2 regions of the Micromonospora sp. NPDC047730 genome follow, and region 2 is predicted to be linked to the other one. Evidence: riboswitches for the same ligand, from Rfam matches in the RefSeq annotation. Region 2 holds a riboswitch; the other holds the start of a gene.
What was found. Region 2 has a riboswitch for S-adenosylmethionine ahead of thrC (threonine synthase). Riboswitches for the same ligand answer to the same signal wherever they lie in the genome.
Positions count from the first base shown of each region.

Region 1: it holds a riboswitch for S-adenosylmethionine, as region 2 does, so the genes downstream of both, ACGF5G_RS18390 (ABC transporter substrate-binding protein) here and thrC (threonine synthase) in region 2, are expected to answer to the same signal.

Region 1 is NZ_JBIDCU010000007.1:159,894-163,918, reverse strand. Features, by position in the region: gene ACGF5G_RS18400 (amino acid ABC transporter ATP-binding protein) at 1-463, opposite strand, end outside; gene ACGF5G_RS18395 (amino acid ABC transporter permease) at 460-1,239, opposite strand; gene ACGF5G_RS18390 (ABC transporter substrate-binding protein) at 1,281-2,135, opposite strand; SAM riboswitch class IV at 2,403-2,514, opposite strand; gene ACGF5G_RS18385 (proprotein convertase P-domain-containing protein) at 2,947-4,025, opposite strand, start outside.
Region 2 is NZ_JBIDCU010000008.1:86,771-90,795, forward strand. Features, by position in the region: gene ACGF5G_RS19650 (hypothetical protein) at 1-445, shown strand, start outside; gene ACGF5G_RS19655 (hypothetical protein) at 531-1,262, opposite strand; SAM riboswitch class I at 1,543-1,678, shown strand; gene thrC (threonine synthase) at 1,689-2,975, shown strand; gene ACGF5G_RS19665 (LysR family transcriptional regulator) at 3,003-3,992, opposite strand.

The sequences.
Region 1 (4,025 bases), on a different contig from region 2:
CGATCGCGACCCGCTGCTGCTGCCCGCCCGACAGGTGCGCCGGCCGGGCGTCGGCCTTGGCCGCGAGCCCCACCAGCTCCAGGTGGTCGCGGGCGACCGCCGCCGCCTCGTCCTCACCAAGCTTCCTGATCCGGCGCAGCGCGAGGGTGATGTTGCGCAGCACGCTCATGTGCGGGAAGAGGTTGAACTGCTGGAAGACCATGCCGACCCGCTGCCGCAGGGCATCCGGGTCGTCGCCCAGCACGCTGCGCCCGTCGAGCAGCACGTCGCCCCGATCGGGCTCGATGAGCCGGTTGATGGTGCGCAGAAGCGTGGACTTGCCCGAGCCGGACGGGCCGATCACGCAGGCCGTCGCGCCCCGCGCGACGTCCAGGTCCACGCCGCGCAGCACCCGGTGCGACCCGAAGGCCAGGTGCACGTCGCGGACGCTCAGGCTCACCGAGGTCGTCGTGTCGATGCTCATCGCTGGTTTCCTCCCGCCGCCCCCGGCAGCGCCAGGTCGAGGTCGTCTTCGGCGTCGGCGGGCGCGGCGGCCTGCCGGCCGTGCCGCAGCCGCCGGTCGATCCAGTTCACGACGTGGGTCAGCGGCACGGTCAGCGCCAGGTAGAACAGGCCGGCCAGCAGCAGCGCCGACTGGTTGCCGGTGTTCGCCGCGTAGTCCTGCCCGATCCGGAACAGCTCCCGCTGGCTGGCCAGCAGGCCGAGGAAGTAGACCAGGCTGGAGTCCTTGATCAGCGCGATCAGCTGGTTCACCCAGGCCGGCAGCACCCGGCGGATGCCCTGCGGCACGATCACCAGGCGCATCGCCTCGCCCCAGGACAGGCCCAGCGCCCGGGCCCCCTCCAGCTGGGCGGCCTCCACCGACTGGATGCCGGAGCGGAAGATCTCGCCGATGTAGGCCGCCGCGATCAGCGACAGCGCCAGGATGCCCAGGGGATACGGGTTGGGGCCCCACACCTCCATGCCCAGCGGCGCCAGACCGACGCCGATGAGCAGGATGGTCGCCGCGGCCGGCAGGCCGCGGAAAACGTCGGTGTAGACCCGCGCCGGCCAGCGCAACCATCGGGTACGCGAGATGCCGGCGACGGCCAGCCCCATGCCCAGCACCGAGCCGAGCAGGGCGGCGGAGATCGCGAGGATCAGCGTGTTGGGCAGCCCGACCGTCAGCATCTCGGGCAGCGCCTCGCGCATGGAGTCCCAGTCGAAGAAGGTCTCCCACAGGGTGCTCAACGGATCCATCGTGTTCTCCTACCGTCCCGCTCGCTCGTCGTCCGTACGTGTCAGGAGGCGGCCGAGGCCGACGGCACCGGGACGGTGCCGCTGCCCGGCTTGAAGTCGGCGGGGATCGGGCGGCCCGGGTAGTACTGGGCCTGCAGGCGGCTCCACGTGCCGTCGGCGATCACCTCGTCGAGGCCCTTGTTCAGCGCCTCGCGCAGCTTGTCGTTGCCCTTGGCGAACGCGTACGCCGTCGGGGCCGGGCTGAGCAGCTTCCCCGCCACCTTGATCTTGCCGTTGCTGTCGGCGGCCGACTTGTCGCCGATCTCGGCGGGGGCGATCCAGGCGTCGGCGGTGCCGGCCTTGAGCTGGTTGATCGCGCCGTTGTAGTCGGGCACCCGGACCGGGTCGAGGCCCTCGCCGGTCGCGTAGTCGTCCTGGACGGTGCCCTGCACGACCACGACCCGCTTGCCGGCGAGCTGGTCGAAACCGGTGATCGACGAATTGGCCGGCACGTCGAGCCCGAAGTGGCCGAAATCGTAGCCGTTGCCGAAGTCGACGGTCTTCTTGCGGGCCTCGGTGATGGTGATCGAGGAGCTGCCGACGTCGAACTTGCGGTTGTTGACCTGCGAGAGCAGCGCGGAGAAGTCCGTCCCGACGAACTCGACCTTCAGGCCGACCTTCGCGGCGACCGCGGTGAGCAGGTCGTTGTCGAAGCCGGTGAACTTGCCGTCCTTGAGGTAGACGTTCGGCGGGGCGTCCGTGAGCGTGCCGGTGCGCAGCACACCCGGCTGGAGCAGGTTGTACGGGTTGTCGGTCGCCTCGGACGCGTCGTCGCCGCAGGCGGTCAGAGCGGTGGCGGCGAGGACGGCGGCGACGCCGAGGGCGGCGGCGCGGGTGAGGGCGGGAAGGAATCGCACAGGTGTCTCCGAAAGGGGTCTCCGACGGCGGGCACGGGCGTGCGTCGCCGGCGGTGCGCCCGGTGGGCGTACCGCTGGGGTGGTCCTGGGAAGGGGGTCTGGTGCGTGGCTAGCGCGGGTCGCCGGGGCGACACGAGGCGCTGCAGACCCGCATCATGTCGACGTGGCGGCGCCGGGTCAGGGGCGGCGTCGGGGCCGCGGCGGGGACCGTCGGTACGCAGATGCGGAAGGACATGGCTCTCCTCGGTCGTTGCTGACCTGGGAACCAGGCCACGCTTGCACCGGAGCTGCTCCGGTGCCTGGTCTTCACCCGGGGCACCCCTGCGCGGACGAGGGTTGCCGGCCAGCGAGCCGGGGCTTGACGCTGGCGCTCATGACCTGCCGACGAGGCTAGCAGCCCCCCGTGGTGGCGCGTCCAGCCGCTATGACCACCCTCACGTGGCGCCGCCCGGCGCGAGCGGAGACGCTGCCGACCAGGCGGCGAATTGAGGCTGACCCCGACGCCGAGCCCGGTAGCGAACCCACGCCGAACCCGGGGCCGAACCGGCGGGCTCCGGTCACTCCTCGATCGCGCCGCCCACGTGCCGCGGGTGCTACCGGACGGTGTAGCCGGGGGTCGGTGGCGCGGCGGGCGAGGTGGTCGGCGAACCCGGTCTGCTCGCGCAGCGTCTTCGAAGAACTTCGCCTTGAGTCCAGCAGAAACGGACACGGTCCTCGCAACTCCCAGAAGGTCTGGGTGTTGCGAGGACCGCTAGATCCCGAGGTTCAGCCGGGGTCCCGGTGTAGGGGTGCGCTGGTGGCGCCGTTGCCGCTAGAGCGTCAGCGTCCAGGTGTTGAGGTAGCCGGTGTCGCCGGAGGCGGCGTCCTGCACCCGCAGCTTCCAGGTGCCGTTACGGGCCTCGGAGGAGAGGTTGACGGTGTAGGTCTGGTTGATGTTGTCGGTCGAGCCGCCGGTGCGGTTGTGCAGGGTGTAGGCGGTGCCGTCGGGGGCGATGAGGGTGACGACGAGGTCACCGATGTAGGTGTGGACGATGTTCACGGCGACGGTGCTTGCGGTGGAGGCGTTGCCGGAGCAGCCGCTGATGGTGATCGAGCTTTCCACCGTGGTGTTGTCGCCGATGCTGACGTCGGTGCCGTTCGTGCCGGTGCAGCCCGGGGGCGTCCCGCCGACCAGGTTGAGCGTCCAGGTGTTGAGGTAGCCGGTGTCGCCGGAGGCGGCGTCCTGCACCCGCAGCTTCCAGGTGCCGTTGGCGGCCTCGCTGGAGAGGTTGACGGTGTAGGTCTGGTTGATGTTGTCGGTCGAGCCGCCGCTGCGGTTGTGCAGGGTGTAGGCGGTGCCGTCGGGGGCGACGAGGCTGACGACGAGGTCACCGATGTAGGTGTGGACGATGTTCACGGCGACGGTGCTTGCGGTGGAGGCGTTGCCGGAGCAGCCGCTGATGGTGATCGAGCTTTCCACCGTGGTGTTGTCGCCGATGCTGACGTCGGTGCCGTTGGTCTGCGAGCAGCCGGGCGGCCCGTTGACCGTCAACGTGTACGACGCGGTCTGGGTGGTGACCGTGCCGGTGCCGGTGACGGTCACCGGGTAGGTGCCCGGCGCGGTGGTGCCGGTGGTGGAGATGGTCATCGTGGCGGAGTTGCCGGAGGTGACCGACGCCGGGCTGAAGCTCGCCGTGGCCCCGGCGGGCAGGCCGTTGGCGGAGAACGTCACGTTCTGCGCGCTGCCGACCGTGGTGGTGGTGCCGACGGTCGCGGTGACCGAGCTGCCCGGGTTGACCGTTCCGGAGGTGGGCGACACCGACATGGCGAAGTCCTGCGTCGGCGTGCTGATGTTGCCGACGTAGAGCAGCTTGTTCGGTGAGCCGGTGCCCGGGTTGGTGACCTTGCCGT
Region 2 (4,025 bases):
CACCCTTCCGCCGGCGGGCGCGGAGTCCCGGCAGGGGCTGCTGTGGGACCTGACCGGTGGGCCGACGGACGAGCCGCACGGCCCGTACGTCCTGGACGAGGGCGAGCCGCAGGAGGGTCGGCTGTACTTCCGCCGCAACGTCGTCGAGCTGGGCAACGGTCAGTCGAACATGGCGTTCCGCATCCAGCCGGAGGTGTCCACCCACACCTGCGAGTGGCACATCGTCGCCTCCTACACCGACACGACCGGTGCCCACGAGCAACGCATCCCGAGCGGCGCCGCCACGTTCACCACCGAGGCCATCCCGTCGCAGCCCGTCCAGTACTTCGAGCGTCCCCCGGCCTCGGGGTGGGGCTGCCTCGGCGCGGTGAGTCAGCAGGGTTGCCCGTCCACCGGGTCCATACGGCTACCGAGGCCACCAGCCCACCGGCCGGTTCCAGGCTGAGCTGGCCCCCGCCCGGCACGACCGGAGCCCGCGCCGGCGGATCGGCCGGCGCGGTCCTGGGCCCGGTACGACCCCCGGCGGGACGTCAGCGGGAACGGGGCCTGCGCTTGCGGTCGGGGGAGTCGGGGGAGTCTGGCGCGGTGCCGGAGCCGACGGTTTCCCCGTCGTCGGACGCGTCGGCAACCCGGGCGTCGGTGTGGCTCAGCTCGGCCAGCGTCGTTCCCCTGAGCTGGTAGACGGCGGTACGCCGGATGCTCAGCTCGGCCGTCGGGCCGTCCGCGGGCCGGGTCAGGTAGACCACCGTCGCCCTGCCGTCGCGCACGCTGATGCTCTCCACCGGCGTACGGTCGCCGAGGTCGACCTGGGCCTGGTAGTCCGGCTCGCCCTTGACGTTGCGCCAGGCGGCGAGAGTGAAGAAGCGGCCGGTGCCGCCGCCGTCGAGCATGATCACGCCGATCGCGTCGCCCGCGCCGTCGCCGTCGAGGTCGCCGATGGCGCACGGCCGCTGCAACTCCACCGTCGTGCCGTCCCGGTCGGACCAGCGACCGGCGGCGAGGCGGATCGGGGCGGCGTACCCGCGGTAGCGGACCCGGCTGCTGCCGATCCGGGTGTTGCGCAGTTCGAGGCAGGTGAGCTGGTCGCCGGTGCGGCGGGGGGTCGGGGTCGCCCAGGCGGCGTCGACGTCGTCCCGCTTCGCGCTGGCGGGCCGGTCGGCGGACCGGTCCCGCTTCTTCCGGTTGCCCGCGGAGCAGGCGGTGGTCACCGCCAGCAGGCAGGCCATGGAGAGCGCCACCACCGGGACGAGCTTGCGACGCATTCGCGCGTTCCTTTCCGTCAATGTGCCTGCACGGTAACGGGAGCGCGCCAGGGGCACACGACCGCTGCTGGTCGCCGTGTTCGGTCCGGGCAGGTGGGCGCGACACCCTGCTGCGCGCCCGGCGCCCCGCCGCCGGTTCCCGCTCCGCGGCAGCCTGAATCCGTACCGTCGAGGAGAGGCCGCCCCTGCGGCTCGGCGGCGACTGCGGGATCGCTCACATCCTGGGATCTGCCATCGATCCGGGCGGCGTCGGTGCTTAAACTCGCAGGTACAACTGCATACCTCATCCAGAGGGGCTGAGGGATACGGCCCGACGACGCCCCGGCAACCACCCCGCGCGCTCACCGCTGAGCGACCGACGGGGCAGGTGCCAATTCCGTCCCCGCCGCAGGGTGCGATGCGGGGAAAGATGAGAGGACCCTCGACATGACGTCGACGTTCGCCGTCTCCGGCATCGACACCACCACCAGCCCCGCCCGCGCCCTGGTCTGCCGCGCCTGTTCGGCCCGCTACCCGCTCGCCGCCCAGCACGCCTGCTACGAGTGTTTCGGCCCGCTGGAGGTCGACTACGACGCCGCCGCGCTGGCGACGGTCACCCGGGAGCAGATCGAGGCCGGTCCGCAGAACATCTGGCGGTACGCCGCGCTGCTGCCCGCCGGCCAGGACCCGGCGACCAGGGTCACCCTCGACCCGGGCTTCACCCCGCTGGTCGCCGCCCCGCACCTCGCGGCCGAGCTGGGCATCACCGCCCCGCTCTGGGTCAAGGACGACAGCGGCAACCCGACCCACTCGTTCAAGGACCGGGTGGTCTCGGTCGCGCTGACCGCCGCCCGGGCGCTCGGCTTCAGCCGCTACGCCTGCGCCTCCACCGGCAACCTGGCCAACTCGGTCGCCGCGCACGCCGCCCGCGCCGGGGCGCCGTCGGTGGTCTTCATCCCCGGCGACCTGGAGCAGGGCAAGGTCGTCACGACCGCCGTCTACGGCGGCGAGCTGGTCGCCGTCGACGGCTCGTACGACGACGTGAACCGGCTCTGCGGCGAGCTGGTGGAGACGGACGAGTTCGAGGACACCGCGTTCGTCAACGTCAACGTCCGCCCCTACTACGCCGAGGGGTCGAAGACGCTCGGCTACGAGGTGGCCGAGCAGCTCGGCTGGCGGATCCCGGCCCAGGTGGTCATCCCGATGGCCTCCGGGGAGCTGCTCACCAAGATCGACAAGGCGTTCGCCGAGCTGGTCGAGATCGGCCTGGTCGAGGCGCCGGCCGGCGGCTGGAAGGTCTTCGGCGCCCAGTCGGCCGGCTGCAACCCGATCGCCGCCGCCCTGCACGCCGACACCGACACGATCACCCCGGTCAAGCCGACGGGCATCGCCAAGTCGCTGAACATCGGCGACCCGGCCGCCGGCCTCTACGCGTTGGAGGCGGTGCGCCGCACCGGGGGCTGGATGGAGTACGTCGACGACGACGAGATCCGCGCCGGCATCCGGCTGCTGGCCCGCACCACCGGCGTGTTCGCCGAGACCGCCGGCGGGGTGACGGTGGCGGTGCTGCGCAAGCTGGTCGAGTCCGGCCGGCTCGACCCGACCGCGGAGACCGTCGTCTTCAACACCGGCGAGGGGCTCAAGACCCTCGACGCGATCGCCACCCAGGCCGGCCCCACCCACCGCATCAGGCCCTCGCTGCGCGCCGCCCGCGACGCCGGCCTCCTCGGCTGAGGTCCGAGGCCGGTGACCGCTCGCGGCTCAGCCGCCGGCCCGGCCCGCCCCGGCACCGGTCGCGCGACGCGTCCCGACGCCGGCCACCCGGTCCGGTCTGCCACCGGCCGGCGTGGTCGCGCCGTGCAGGTGGCGCGCGACCGTCGCGGCGACCTGACGGAAGGCGAGCACGGCGGCACGGCGGTCGTGCCGCCGGGCGGCCGCGACGAAGGGCACCGGGGCGACCTCGGACAGCTCCACGAAGCGCAGCTCCGCGAGGGGCGAGAGCCCGCGTGCCGTGCGGGGGCCCACGGCCACCACCGCCGGGTCCTGGAGGATCAGGTACGCCATCTCCGCCGGCGAGGTGACCGTCACCCCGCGCTGCTGCGGCGGGCAGCCGTCGCGGTAGTCGTTGAGCAGCCAGTAGTCGCGGATCGTCGGCACGTCCTCGATCCGGGGCATGGCCAGCGTGAGCACGTCCGCCAGCGACACCGCCGCGCCGGCGTCGGCCAGGGGATGCCGGGCGCTGAGCGCGAGGACGCGGGGCTCGGCGAACAGCACCGTCCAGTCGTGCCGTTCGGGGTCCAGCGGCAGCCGGGTGAGCGCCACGTCGATCTGGTCCTCCAGCAGGGCGGTGTACAGCCCGCCCACGGTCAGTTCGCGCAGGACCAGCCGTACCTCGGGAGCGGCCCGCTGCCAGGCGGGCAGGATCGACGCGATGAGGTCGCCCGCCCCGCCGGTGCTGAAGCCGACGCGTAGCGTGCCGTCGCCGGTGCCGACGGTGTCCCGGGCCGCCCGCACGCCGTCGGCGACCCCGACCACGGCCCGCTGGGCCGGTTCGAGCAGCGCGGATCCGGCCTCGGTGAGTCGGACGCCCGCCGGCTCCCGGTGGAACAGCGGCGCGCGCACCGACCGCTCCAGGGCGCGGATCTGCTGGCTCAGCGTCGGCTGACTGACGTGCAGCAGCGCGGCGGCGCGGGTGAAGGACCGCTCCTCGGCGACGGCGAGGAAGTACCGGAGTTGACGTAGTTCCACCATGACGATCCCCCTCGCCCGACCCCCGCGGGCATC